Regions from separate parts of the Pararhizobium sp. LjRoot238 genome, predicted to be linked through region 2. Evidence: predicted binding sites of a transcription regulator. Region 2 holds the regulator's gene; the other holds the start of a gene.
The links. Region 2 encodes LexA, which represses DNA repair genes until DNA is damaged. Its sites were predicted from a motif close to TGTTCNNNNTGTGTTCNG; they were not measured.
Positions count from the first base shown of each region.

Region 1: ACSQ3F_RS07390 (helicase-related protein) is a predicted target of LexA. The motif match lies at 3,891-3,908, and genes of this name have one in related genera.

Region 1 covers NZ_CAXUPP020000001.1:1,496,795-1,504,070, forward strand. The annotation lists gene ACSQ3F_RS07370 (hypothetical protein) at 1-396, shown strand, start outside; gene phaR (polyhydroxyalkanoate synthesis repressor PhaR) at 488-1,069, opposite strand; gene ACSQ3F_RS07380 (acetyl-CoA C-acetyltransferase) at 1,295-2,476, shown strand; gene ACSQ3F_RS07385 (beta-ketoacyl-ACP reductase) at 2,605-3,330, shown strand; gene ACSQ3F_RS07390 (helicase-related protein) at 4,092-7,166, shown strand; gene ACSQ3F_RS07395 (RNA-binding S4 domain-containing protein) at 7,171-7,276, shown strand, end outside.
Region 2 covers NZ_CAXUPP020000001.1:3,464,462-3,471,737, forward strand. The annotation lists gene ACSQ3F_RS16845 (class I SAM-dependent methyltransferase) at 1-262, opposite strand, end outside; tRNA gene ACSQ3F_RS16850 (tRNA-Asn) at 494-568, opposite strand; gene ACSQ3F_RS16855 (hypothetical protein) at 762-1,037, shown strand; gene ACSQ3F_RS16860 (hypothetical protein) at 1,109-1,456, opposite strand; gene lexA (transcriptional repressor LexA) at 1,693-2,409, shown strand; tRNA gene ACSQ3F_RS16870 (tRNA-Cys) at 2,666-2,739, shown strand; gene ACSQ3F_RS16875 (hypothetical protein) at 3,055-3,273, opposite strand; gene ACSQ3F_RS16880 (hypothetical protein) at 3,611-3,769, shown strand; gene ACSQ3F_RS16885 (hypothetical protein) at 4,229-4,363, shown strand; gene ACSQ3F_RS16890 (RNA-directed DNA polymerase) at 4,379-5,914, opposite strand; gene ACSQ3F_RS16895 (ISAzo13 family transposase) at 5,960-7,162, shown strand; gene ACSQ3F_RS16900 (hypothetical protein) at 7,245-7,276, opposite strand, start outside.

The sequences.
Region 1 (7,276 bases), 2.0 Mb from region 2:
ATTCCATTGCTGATCCTGCCCTTCATTCTCTACAATCTTGGAATGGTTGGCGTCTTGGGAAGCGGCGGTGTCGCGGTCTTCGAAGAGACGATCCTGTCGCTGACCATGCTGTCGGGCGCAGTCTGGACGATGAGCGTTGGCGATCTCCTGATCGTCATCGCGCTCGTCCTGCTTTTCGTCGAAATCATCAAGGCGACCCGCGTCAGCTCGAAGGCGCTGATGGATCATCTGTTGTCGATGGTTCTGTTCATCGTCTTCCTGGTGGAGTTCCTGCTGGTCGCCAATGCGGCGACGCACACGTTCTTCATCCTGATGACGATCAGCTTCATCGATGTGATTGCCGGCTTCTCGGTGTCGATGCGCACAGCCGGGCGGGACGTGTCGATCGGCCTTTGATGTCGCTTTCGCCAAGCTGGGCTTCATGAGGAGCCCTCCTCTGTCAGCAAAGCCGACAGAGGAGGTCGGTGCGGCATGCCCGATCACGCTCTTACCCCAGGTTTTCCAGTTTTGTCTGCAGCGCGCGAAGCTGTTCCTTCAGTTCATCAATGTCCTTGGCCTCGGCCTTGCGCGGCTCCTTGGCCTGAGGTGTCGCGGCCATGAAGGGCGAGAACATCTGCATGGCCTGATGAAACAGCTCTGTATTGCGCCGGACCTGCTCTTCCACCAGTTGCAAGGGGACGGCGAGGTTCTTGCCGAGCGGCGTTTCCCCGAAGGCCTTGTTGATCTGTTCGCGCATCTGCACCTGCTGGTCGGTGAAAGCCTGCATCGAATGTTCGAGGTAGCTCGGCACCACCATCTGCATCTGGTCGCCGTAGAAAGAAATCAGCTGACGCAGGAAGGAAATCGGCAAAAGCGTGTTGCCGGTCTTGGATTCCTGCTCGAAAATGATCTGCGTCAACACCTGATGCGTGATGTCCTCGCCTGACTTCGCGTCCTGAACGGTGAATTCCTCCCCCTTCTTCACCATGACCGCGAGATCGTCGAGTGTGACGTATGTGCTGGTTCCGGTATTGTAGAGCCTCCGGTTGGCGTATTTCTTGATAACGATCTGGCCGTCGTGTTTTGCCATCAGGGTCTCCTCCCCATGCTCCCGTCTTTATTGAGTTTTTCAGAGTATCCGTAAAAAACCTGTTCTGACAATCTCTTTGTGCAATGCGACGACGCAGGTGCAAAATTTCTTTTCGCGTCTGGATTGTGGACTGAAAAGACGGCGAGTGCATTATGACGTTTGACTTGCGCGTCGACCTTTGCCAGTCTTTGGCCGTTGCGAAAAAAATGAACGAGGAAATATCTGATGAGCACTCCCTCTATCGTCATCGCCAGCGCCGGCCGCACCGCCGTCGGGTCTTTCAACGGTTCCTTTGCCAATACAGTTGCGCACGAACTGGGCGCCGCGGTCATCAAGGGTGTGCTTGAGCGCGCCGGCGTCGATGCAGGCGAAGTGGACGAGGTGATCCTCGGTCAGGTCTTGTCGGCTGGCGAAGGCCAGAACCCGGCTCGCCAGGCGGCCATGAAGGCTGGCATTCCGCAGGAAGCGACCGCTTGGGGCATGAACCAGCTCTGCGGTTCCGGCCTGCGTGCGGTTGCACTCGGCATGCAGCAGATTGCCACAGGTGACGCCAGGATCATCGTGGCCGGCGGCATGGAGTCCATGTCGATGGCACCGCACTGCGCGCACCTGCGCGGCGGCGTCAAGATGGGCGACTTCAAGATGGTCGACACCATGATCAAGGACGGCCTGACCGACGCCTTCTACGGCTATCACATGGGCACAACAGCCGAAAACGTTGCCCGCAAATGGCAGTTGTCGCGCGATGAACAGGATCAGTTCGCACTCGCCTCGCAGAACAAGGCCGAGGCAGCCCAGAAGGCTGGCCGGTTCGCCGACGAAATCATTCCCTTCATCGTCAAGGGCCGCAAGGGTGACGTCACCGTCGATCAGGACGAATATATCCGCCACGGCGCCACGCTCGACTCCATCGCAAAGCTCCGCCCGGCCTTCGACAAAGAAGGCACCGTCACCGCCGGCAATGCCTCCGGGCTCAACGATGGCGCGGCCGCAACGTTGCTGATGACCGAGGCAGAAGCCGGACGCCGGGGTATCCAGCCGCTGGCTCGGATCGTCTCCTGGGCGACCGCCGGCGTTGATCCGCAGATCATGGGCACAGGCCCGATCCCGGCTTCGCGCAAGGCATTGGAAAAAGCCGGCTGGTCGGTTGCCGATGTCGAGCTTGTCGAAGCCAACGAAGCCTTTGCGGCGCAGGCCTGCGCGGTCAACAAGGATCTCGGCTGGGATACGTCGATCGTCAACGTCAATGGCGGTGCCATCGCCATCGGTCACCCGATCGGCGCTTCCGGCGCGCGCGTTCTCAACACGCTCCTGTTCGAAATGAAGCGCCGCGGCGTGTCCAAGGGGCTCGCAACGCTCTGCATCGGCGGCGGCATGGGTGTCGCCATGTGTGTCGAACGGCTGTGACAATCATCCGTTAGGCATTCGCTCCGGCCCCGCGGCCGGAGCAGACTTCACGGCAACAGCCGGAAGAATAGTGCTTGCGCCCGCGGGCGCGGCATCGAGCCAAGAACGAAGATAACAGGGAGAGACGGATGAGCAGAGTAGCATTGGTCACTGGCGGATCACGCGGCATCGGCGCGGCCATATCCATCGCCTTGAAGGGCGCAGGTTACAAGGTCGCGGCAAACTACGCCGGCAATGACGAGAAGGCGCAGGCCTTTACCGCCGAAACCGGTATCCCGACCTATAAATGGGACGTTTCCGACTACGCGGCTTGCGCCGCAGGCATCGCCAAGGTCGAGGCCGATCTCGGTCCCGTCGAAATCCTCGTCAACAATGCCGGTATCACCCGCGACGCCATGTTCCACAAGATGACCCCGGACCAGTGGAAAGCCGTCATCGACACCAATCTTACCGGTCTCTTCAACATGACCCACCCGGTCTGGACCGGCATGCGTGACCGCAATTTCGGCCGTGTGATCAATATCTCCTCGATCAACGGACAGAAGGGCCAGATGGGCCAGGCCAACTATTCGGCGTCCAAGGCCGGCGATCTCGGCTTCACCAAGGCACTCGCGCAGGAAGGTGCTGCCAAGGGCATCACCGTCAACGCCATCTGCCCCGGCTATATCGGCACGGAAATGGTGCGCGCGATCCCTGAAAAGGTTCTGGCGGAACGCATCATCCCGCAGATCCCTGTCGGTCGGCTCGGCGAGCCGGATGAGATCGCCCGTATCGCCGTGTTCCTGGCTTCCGACGATGCCGGCTTCATCACCGGTTCCACGATCTCCGCCAATGGCGGCCAGTTCTTCGTCTGATCGAATTGATTCTTGCTGTTGCGAGCGGCGCCCTTGTGGCGCCGTTCTGCGTTATCGGAGATTAACACTCCGGGACGCCCCGATTTTCGACGGCATGCGGCTGCTTTTTCGCCTCCCCTCTGCTTCTGTTACCAGTGCACGCCTGCGATAGGAGTCGTCCGCTTCGGAGATGAAAATACTAACGAGCCAACAGGAATCTGGCAAAAGACTCAACTTTGCCTATGGTCAAATATCCGTTATTCATACCATATCTTGTCGGGAACAAATCGGGAAATCCCCTGCGTCTCGATTCGTCGCCGATTCGTTCCGCCTTTGGCCACAGGATCGGCAATCGATGCACCCACGGCGAACCGATTGACGATCATGGTTAAATTTTTCTGAATTTTCAGTTATTTGGATTCTGAATCTCATGAAATTCGGGATGTTGCCAAGGTCAACATCCGCGGGCGTTTTCGCCTGAAAATAGCGATTCAGCATCTGGTGCGAATCCGGCTCAGAAAATCAATATCTAGCGGTGAACAAAAGATGAATCAGAGGGAGTCAGCGATTCGTCGCCGATTCGTTCCATGGCTGTTCCGATTCCGGGACATGCGGGTGGAAAAACGCGTCGCCAGCCCCATTTGCACTGTTTCGTGCCCTTGCACCCTTGCGTTTGTGCTGCCGCGTGGGCATGTGTGCTGCGCCGGTTGAACGGCTTTACCGCCGTAAATGGCCTTCGCAGACTGAAAGTGCGCAGGATCGAGACAGTGCCTGACCAACCCATGATCTTGAGCGGCCGCGGTGTGATCGCGGTCCTCGGCCCCACCAATACCGGCAAGACGCATTATGCGATCGAGCGCATGGTCGCGCATGAATCCGGCGTGATCGGATTGCCGCTCCGGCTGCTTGCCCGCGAGGTCTATACCCGTGTCGTCGACAAGGTCGGCGCCCACAATGTGGCGCTGATCACCGGCGAGGAAAAGATCACGCCGCATATGGCGCGCTTCTCGGTCTGCACCGTCGAGGCCATGCCGCGCGAGACCAAGGCGGCCTTCGTCGCGATCGACGAGGTGCAGCTCGCCGGCGATCTCGAGCGCGGCCATATCTTCACCGACCGGTTGATGCATCTGCGCGGCAGAAGCGAAACCCTGCTTCTCGGTGCAGCGACCATGCGGCCGATCCTCGAGAACCTGCTACCGGGCATTACCGTCGTCGAGCGGCCGCGACTGTCGCAGCTTCTCTATGCCGGCTCGAAGAAGATCACCCGGTTGCCGCAGCGCACGGCGATCGTCGCCTTCTCGGCGGAAGAGGTCTATGCGATCGCCGAACTGATCCGCCGCCAAAGGGGTGGCGCCGCCGTTGTGCTCGGAGCCCTGTCGCCCCGCACGCGCAATGCGCAGGTTGCACTCTACCAGGCGGGCGACGTCGAATACCTGGTCGCCACCGACGCGATCGGCATGGGACTGAATCTCGATGTCGATCACGTCGCCTTTGCCCAGGATCGGAAGTATGACGGCTATCAGTTTCGCAATCTCAACCCGGGCGAACTGGCGCAGGTCGCGGGCCGCGCCGGACGCCACCTCCGCGATGGTACCTTCGGCGTCACCTCGCGAGTGGAACCGTTCGATAACGAACTCGTCCACCGCATCGAATCGCACCAGTTCGACCCCGTGCGGGTGTTGCAATGGCGCTCGAAGGCGCTCAACTTCGCCTCGCTTGAGGCTTTGAAGAAAAGCCTCGATGCCGCGCCCAGCGTAAACGGCCTGACGCGGGCTTTGCCGGCCGTCGACCAGCAGGCGCTGGATTATCTTTCGCGGTATCCGGAAATCGCCGGTGTCGCAACGACACCGGAGCGTGTAGAAAAACTCTGGGAGGTCTGTGCGCTTCCTGACTATCGCCGTATAACGCCGGCGCAACACGCCGATCTGATCTCGACGATCTATGCCGATCTCGTCCGGCGTGGCACAGTGAACGAAGATTTCATGGCCGAACAGGTTCGCCGCGCGGACCAAACGGATGGTGAAATCGACACATTGTCCGCGAGAATTGCACAAATCAGGACATGGACCTATGTATCCAACCGTCCGGGGTGGCTTGCCGATCCGACACACTGGCAAGAAAAGACGCGGGAAATCGAAGATCGATTGTCTGACGCGTTACATGAAAGGTTGACGAAACGCTTTGTTGATCGCAGGACATCTGTGCTCATGAAGCGCCTGAGAGAGAATGCGATGCTGGAAGCTGAAATCAGTGTAAATGGCGATGTCTTCATTGAAGGACATCATGTGGGACAATTGGCCGGGTTCCGTTTCACGCTGGCGGCAGTGTCCGACGGTCTCGACGCGCGCGCGGTGCAGGGTGCCGCACAGAAGGCGCTGGCGCTGGAATTCGAAGCGCGGGCAGCGCGCCTGCATGCGGCGGGCAATGCCGATCTGGCGCTTGCTTCCGATGGTCTCGTGCGCTGGCTCGGCGATCCCGTCGCGCGACTGGCAGCGAGCGAGCATGTCATGCGCCCGCGTGTGCTTTTGCTGGCTGATGAGCAGCTTCAGGGCAACGCCCGCGACCATGTGCTTGCCCGCATCGAGCGTTTCGTGAACCACCATATCTCGACGGTGCTGAAGCCGCTCGACGACCTGTCGCGCGCCGAAGATCTCGAAGGCCTTGCCAAGGGCCTGGCGTTCCAGCTCGTCGAAAATCTCGGTGTGATGTTCCGCCGCGACGTCGCCGACGATGTCAAGTCGCTGGATCAGGAGGCACGCGCCTCGATCCGCCGCCACGGCATCCGCTTCGGCGCCTATCACATCTTCATGCCGGCTCTCTTGAAGCCTGCTCCGGCTGAACTCATCACGCTGCTCTGGGCCTTGAAGAATGACGGCCTGGACAAGCCCGGCTATGGCGACCTCATCCCGATTCTGGCTGCTGGCCGTACCTCGGTCGTCACCGATCCGTCTTTCGAGCGCACTTTCTACAAGCTGGCCGGCTTCCGTTTCCTCGGCAAGCGCGCCGTCCGCATCGATATTCTCGAGCGGCTCGCCGACCTCATCCGGCCGCTCTTGCAGTGGAAGCCGGGCACGACGCCGCGTCCGGACGGCGCCTATGACGGTCGCCGCTTTACCGCGACGACGGCCATGCTGTCCATTCTCGGTGCGACGCCCGACGATATGGAAGAGATCCTCAAGGGCCTCGGTTATCGCGCCGACAGCGTGAAGGCCGAAGAAGCTACCGCGTTCCTGTCCGCGCAGGCGGGCAATGCAACCACGCCGGCGGACTCGACCGCTGTCGAAACGCCGGCCGAGACGGTCGACCATGACGACGCGGATGCGCCAAGCGAAGAGGCCCAGGCTACTGAGCCGGCACCGGAACAGGCAGCGCCCGCTGCAACTGCTCCGGAGGCAGAAGTTGCCGTGGCTGAACCGGCTGGCGAACCCGCAGAACCGGTCGAGGCCAAGCCGGTTCTCCTGTGGCGCCCCGGCGGCCGCAGCGACAACCAGCGCTCGGGAGGGCGTCCGCACGGCAATCACCGCGGCGCCAACAACCGGGCGCATCAGGGTGAAGCCCGCCGCGATGGTGGTGAACAGCGCCGCGACGGCGATGGTCGCCGCGAAGCGCGTGGCGACGACAATCGCAAGAATGGTGGTGGCCGGCCGGATCGCAATCGCGGCCGCGACGGCGGCAAGCCGCAGGGTGGCCAGCGTCATGAAAAAGGCGAGCGCCAGGATCGTCCCGATCGCAACGACCGCGGCACTAAGCCGCAGGCAGCCAAGTTCGAGGCGCGTCCTCCGCGCAAGGAAAAGCCGATCGATCCGGATTCACCCTTCGCCAAGCTCGCTGCCCTGAAGGAGCAGATGAAAAAATAAAGCCATGACCGAAAAGCAGCCCCAGTCCCTGCCGGTTCTCCGCCAGCGTCTCGACAAATGGCTGTTTTTCACGCGGCTGCAAAAGTCCCGCTCGATCGCCCAGAAGGCGA
Region 2 (7,276 bases):
GATGCAGGACGGTCGCGTCGGGATGGCGTGTGATGAAGTCACGTGTCCAGCCGTCGAGAATATGGGCGCGCAACGCCACACTGATCATCACGTCGCGATCGATTTTCAGCCTCGAAAAGTCATAGTCGATCCGGCTGACGACCTCGGCGGCGAAACGATCCTGCAGAAGCGAATCCGGCAGGCGGCTTTCCCCGGCCTTCGCGTAAAGCGTGATGAGGAGGGTTTCCTTCTCTTCGGTCAGCGACACTTTTTCGGTTGTCATTGTGATCCCGCGCCGTCAGAGCCGGCGCACCAAGCCCGTCGTCCCAGCGCAAATATCGTCGGACGACAGGACAGCGATCCCGCTGCAATGCGCGCGAAACTGCACCGAGAGTATAGGCGACAATGCGGTTGTGAACAGGGTCGAGGCGATTAAGGGCAGGCTGGCCGGTCTCGCATCATTGAAAATATGTAACGAAAAAGGGCTGCACCATCAAGTGCAGCCCTTTGAAACTGGCTCCCCGGGCCGGATTCGAACCGGCGACCTGTCGATTAACAGTCGAATGCTCTACCGCTGAGCTACCAGGGATCATCTGCGCGCTGCAGAAGTGAGGCTGCTAATACAAATGCTTTTCCGATTTGCCAAGCGGTTTTTCAAAAAAAGTGCACAATCTTGTCTGACTGTGGAGAACTCCCCATCTGGAGAGAGCGTGCCCGCGCGAAGCGGGAGCAATTGAAATCCCTCTCCGATGGACTGCATCGAGAGTTCGACAGGTGAGTTTATGGCAGAACCGCAGAAAACGAAAAAATTCGGTATCGATGCGAGCACGCATGAACTCATTCTCGGGTCGTGGCGCCTGCGCCTGCCTCAATCGCGGGCCTTGCGCATTGCCCTTGGCGCCGTGCTGCTCTTTGGCGGCATCCTGGGTTTTCTGCCGGTTTTGGGATTCTGGATGGTGCCCCTGGGCCTGATCGTGCTGTCGCATGACCTCGCCTTCGTCCGGCGCCAGCGCCGCAGACTTTCCGTCTGGTGGGCGCGCAAGCGGCAGACGTCGTAAATCCGGTGCCAATCTGCAAAGGCGCGCCGGGGCCGGAAGGCCTTCAACCATGACGTGGCAGGATGGCTTTCCTAGCCGCCGGAACCGGTTTGCGGGGTCGGATCCTTGTCGGTCGGGGCTGGTTGCATCTGTTTGCCTGTCGCCGGCGTATTGTTGACGGTACCCTGATCGGCCGGGGCCGCATCCTTGGCCGCAGGCGTCGTTTCCTGAACCTGCGTTGCGGCATCATTGCCGGTGCTTTCGCCGAACATCTCGGCGCCCGCCAAGGCAATGAGGGCAAGCACGAGGCTGCCGATCAGAACCATTAATACCGGGCGGCCCAGCAACCCCTGCCACGCCTCGACCGCGCTGACCTTCACGGTCCGGTTCGTGTCTTCGGTCGAAACCTTGTTGCCGCGTTCATCGGCATGGCCTGCCATTTCAGCCTCCTCGCAACGGCGCCAGACCGTGCCGCTCCAATGGGTTCAACATGGGCGGAAAACGGACGGACGGTTGCAAATGTTCCTTGGCGGCGTGCTGAATGCCGGTTTTCGGCGCGGCATGCCAAAAAATTCGCGCTTTGAAAAAGTTCAACGAATTTTAGGGGCTTGCGGAACACATATGGAACATATAGTGTTCGTTCTTGATTTGTTTCTCGATTCCGGAGTGATCTTTCATGCTGACCCGCAAGCAACAGGAACTGCTTCTGTTCATTCACGAAAGAATGAAGGAATCGGGCGTGCCGCCGTCCTTCGACGAGATGAAGGATGCGCTGGACCTCGCTTCCAAGTCCGGCATTCATCGGCTGATCATGGCGCTCGAGGAGCGCGGCTTCATCCGGCGTCTGCCCAACCGGGCTCGCGCGCTTGAAGTTATCAAGCTGCCGGAGGCCTATTCCATGAGCCTCCAGCCCAAGCGCGGCTTTTCGCCGAGCGTCATCCAGGGCAGCCGCGGCGCTCCGCCGGCGCCGACCGCTGCCAAACCCGCAGCGGCCAACAATGAGAACAGTTCTGTCTCCATCCCCGTCATGGGGCGAATCGCGGCCGGTGTGCCGATCTCGGCGATCCAGAACAATACGCACGATATTTCCGTGCCGCACGAGATGGTCGGGGCCGGCGAACATTATGCGCTGGAAGTGCGCGGCGACTCGATGATCGAGGCCGGCATTCTCGATGGCGACACCGTCATCATCCGCAATACCAACAGCGCCAACCCCGGAGAGATTGTCGTCGCCCTTGTGGACGATGAGGAGGCGACTCTGAAGCGGTTTCGCCGCAAGGGCGCATCGATCGCGCTCGAGGCTGCCAACCCTGCCTATGAGACCCGGATTTTCGGCCCCGACCGGGTGAAGATTCAAGGCAAACTGGTGGGTCTGATCCGACGTTACCATTAAGCGGCAGGCCGAATACGAACGCCAGCGGATGCAGACGGCTGATTTTCTTTGGAAATTGACGGTAGCGGCGGCGTGACAATGAGCGCTGGCGGACTGGCGCATCCAGCAATGCGCGGCATTTCCTGACGAAGCGAAGCGGCAACGGATGGGAGACTGGTTTCGCCCATGAGAAAAAACTGGAATTCGGTCAAGGCGTCTTGCACTGGATCGGAAATCGGTCTAAACGCCCGTCACGATTAAGTGATGATCGTTACGAGGCCTCGTGGCGGAGTGGTGACGCAGAGGACTGCAAATCCTTGTACCCCGGTTCAATTCCGGGCGAGGCCTCCAAAATTTTCCACAATATTCGCAATTGGATAGGGTCGCCGCTTCAACTATGTTGGCAGCCTTGTTGCATCACGCCGCCATGAACGGATATTGGCGTGATGTTCTCGCCGGCCAGCGGCCGACGACGCGCCTCTCGCCGCGTTGAACGAACAATTCCGACGTTTCGCGAAAACCGGCAAAGGTGCGTTCCATATGCGCCACGGGGCGACGCGGCCGCCGGAGACGATGCAATCCTGTGGAGATAAGCCACGCCGTTCGCAAAACCGAATCAATGGCGACGAAGCGAGGGAGAGCCTCGCTGCGGAATGCGGCCGGTCGTCAATGATAGTAGAAGCATTCGCAATCGGCCTTGCTGTCGTCCGGCGCATTCCAGACGCGGACTGCCAATTTCTTGGCCGCACCGGTCTCATCCAGCCTCAGGCCCAACAGTGACACGGCCGCGAGTTTTGCATTGACCGCATCGATCTCGATCGTCGAGCCGACTTGATGAACGCCCTGTTTTGGCGTCCAGGTGAAAAACTGCACGCTGTAATGCATGGCGTTCTCCTTCACCGCGGATGGGTCAAATCCCAGTCCAAAGACTGCACTGGCGATCCGATAGGCAAACAGAGCCGGGTCGCAACAACCGGTGTGGTCTGCCTCCATGCGGAACCTAGCACAATTTGGCGATCGAGTGAATCGTTATCGCGTGATTCCCGTCAGAAAGTGCCGCTCCGGCTTTCAAAATTCGCGCTGGCCCGACCACCAGCGCGCGGGGTTGGTTCCCGCGGTGACAGCGCCCTATTGTTCAATCTGAAATGCTGTGTTCACTGAACGTCGTCTTCTAAAATTGAACGCCCGGTGCGATATTGTCTTCAGAAAATCTGGATTTGAGATGACTGTGATGAAAAAGAGAGAACCACTGTTTCGTATCGGGGATTTCGCCATTTGGTCGGCCATTTTGGCGAGCGTGGTGGGATACCAGCTTTGGGCGCAGACCAATACACCGGCCCTGACGACGGTCATCGCAATCACCGATAAAGTCACCGGCTGAGCGCTCCTAGTAAGCCGCGGCAATCTAGACTTCCACGTAATGCCTCCCAAGGCTCAACTACTTGGAAAACGCATTCATCCAAACGCCAATACCTGTCACGACGATTGTAATGCCAACAGCTTCTGACAATTCCATACAATTCCCTCCTTGCGCGCCGGCGGATTTAGGCACGAGTAGGCTAGCGCGGTAATGCTAATTGCGATCAAAGACGCCAAACGGAACCCCAATGCAAAAATGCTCGAGGAGGCAAGCCGGAATCGCCAGTAATGATTTGATTTATTTGACTTTTTTGGTGAGCGCGCAGGGATTAGAACCCTGGACATACTGATTAAAAGTTTGTTTCTTCCGTCAATCATGAAGGTGAACAAATTCTGCAGCCGTCCGTGTTACCAGGCCGCCCGCAAAGACCAGCGTCACCTCCGGCAATGCGAATGCTGCGGGTCGTCGTTCGTTACGAAGGTGTCAACTTCGAGATACGGCAGCAAGGCGTGTATCTCGAAGATGCACTACTACTGCAAGAAGGCAGCCGTCATCCTGACGTTCCCCACGCTCTCGCCGGCGGTGTTTGATCAGGAGTTCGCGATCGCGGCGTGAACCGGAATGTCCACATCAATAGTTATCTGCATTTTGAATGAACAACTCGATTTCTTCGAGAGTCATGGCTTCATCTGCATCGGCTGCGGAGCTCACCACGATTTTAGACACGTCCAATGCAGCAATCAGGTCTTTGCTTGCGATCCAACTGTTTTCCCAGAGTTTCGCTGACTTTCCGTTCACGATCTCGCATATTGGTTCGGAGCTTACGAATTCAATGCCAACAGACTTTGGTTTTGTCACCCGCTGCAGCCATATCTCGAGATATCCATTGTGAGGCACTCTCGCCATCTTTCTGTGCACGCCTGCCCAGAGTATCTCTTTTTCAGCTTTTGGAGCTAGTGATATCAGGTTGCTGAGAATGCCGGCGATCGCAGGAAAGGTGGATGGAGACACCATCGCAATATCTGTTGCAATTGCCACCTGCACGTCGAGATCGCCGGGATTTAGTTTCTGGCCCGCAACTTTTTTATGAAGACCTCCGACAAGCTTGCGAAGAGCGCCGCTATTTGGAAAACGGCGCCCAAACGCATGGAGCCTTAAAAGTTGTTTTTGGATTGTGGCGGCATTAGCAGTGCCCAAATCTTGCAACTCGATACCAGCCAATTTGTCTTCTTTGACTGAGCCGGCAACGACGTTTGTATTCGAGACTGTTTTCCCGACGTTCAGCTTCATACCAACTGACCGCAGCTTGTCGCTTACTACCTTGAGTATTTGCTCGCATTTTTCATCACTATTCGCGAAAATCCGGAAATCATCTCGATATCTCAAAATTTTAAAGTCGGCCGACTTAGTCAAGACAAGTGAAATTTGTTGGTCTACATAGCCTAAGACAAGCTCGGCAAGAAAGTCCATAAGACTAGAGCCTTGTGGAATGCCATTTGTCTGGCCATACCGGCCCGCCTGAACATGATTGTCGATTTTATTGCCAAGAACCGTTCCTTTGCCTTTCTCTTTTTTTGCGATTTCAAGTCCATGCAAAGCCCAACAGATACTGTGTGTGTAGAGCGATCCATAACAATCGGCGACATCCGTATGCATGATATGACTAAATTCAAGAGAATGGACGATAGATCGTTGTTCAACGCGTTGCCACCAGCTGGATATTTGAGTGGCGTTGTCAGATTGTTCGTCAACCGACAGGACTGGAGCGCTGCAACACTCGACAACGCCTTGCTCAAATTCCTTAAACTTAGAGACAATATGCTGCCAATTGCCTGGCTCGCAAATCAGATTGACCAATGACACATATATAGCCGGATGAATCAGTTCGAGCGGGCGCCAAGCGAATCTGCCGTCCTTATTTGAGATCAAGCTGTAGTTTACGTCTGGAAGATTCGCGGGGTTCTCGCTTTTGAATGCGGAAAAGTTGCCGCCTTTTAAAACCGCTTCAACGCCGTTTAGGATCGGTTCGAAATTCAGGTAGTCGGGGAAGTCTCCGCTGAAGTAGCTGCTACCTTTGAGAAGATGTTTTCTCGCTTCATCCGGTGTTAGGACGCTCCGAACAATAACTGAATCGTCATTTGTCGAGGGTGCGTCTGATTGACTCATGTGCGGGGGATTCCCGGCCGGATCAGATAGACGTATGTCGATGGCATGATCGACGAGGATGGCATCAGATACCGCTGGGAGACAGTGGGGCGCAAGCTCGATGAACGCGGGCGTCGGATGTTCGCGGCGGCCGAGGCGAGCACGGCGGGATGGGGCGGGCTTGCGGCAGTCTCGCGGATCACCGGGTTGGCGCGGTCGACGATCAATCGCGGACAGGACGACCTGGATGCCATGCCTCTGGGGCTGGGTCAGGTTCGGCGTGCTGGCGGCGGGCGCAAGGCGGTGAGCGCGCTTGATCCTGGGCTTGTTGCGCAGTTGAAGCGACTGGTGGAGCCGGCCACGCTGGGCGATCCCGAGCGGCCCTTGCTCTGGGTGTCGAAGAGTATGGATAAACTCGCCGACACGCTGACGGCGATGGGCCACCCGATCAGCGCCGACACGGTGGCCAAGGAGTTGGTGAAGCTGGGCTTTTCGCGTCAGCGCAACCGCAAGGCGGACGAAGGCTCGCACCATCCCGATCGCAACGCCCAGTTCGAGCACATCAACACGAAGGTGATTGCGGCCCAAGCCAAGGGCCAACCGGTCATCTCGGTCGATACCAAGAAAAAGGAACTGGTGGGCAACTACAAGAATGTCGGCAGCGACTATCGCCCGAAAGGCACGCCGATCCGCGTCAAGGTGCATGACTTCGAGGACAAGGAACTGGGCAAGGTGGTGCCTTACGGCATCTACGACGTGACGGCGAACGCGGGCTTCGTCAGCTTGGGCATTACCGCCGATACGGCCGAGTTCGCCGTCCAGTCGATCCGGTGCTGGCTCGATCGCATGGGACGAGAGCGCTATCCCAAGGCAAGTGAACTGACCGTCACGGCCGACTGCGGCGGCTCAAACGGCGCGCGCGTCAGGCTATGGAAGTTGGAATTGCAGAAACTGGCCGACGAGACCGACTTGGTCCTTCACGTCCACCATTATCCGCCCGGCACCTCCAAGTGGAACAAGATCGAACACCGCCTGTTCTGCCACATTACCCAGAACTGGCGCGGCCGCCCGCTCGAAAGCCGCCTGGCCGTGGTCGAACTGATCGGTGCCACCACGACAAAGACCGGCCTCAAGGTCGAATGCGCCCTCGACACCCGCACCTACCACAAAGGCGTCAAGGTCTCCGATGCCCAGATGGCAGGCCTCCATGTCAAAGGCGACGCCTTCCATCCAGAGTGGAACTACACCATCACCCCAAGAAACACGTAGCGGTTATTCCGCGAACTGTCCTAAGGTCAATTAGCCGTTTCATTATCCCTCCCCAAAAATCCGCAGCAAAAAATTAACCCGATCACAAATCCTCTGGTCTTCCGATCGTTGTAG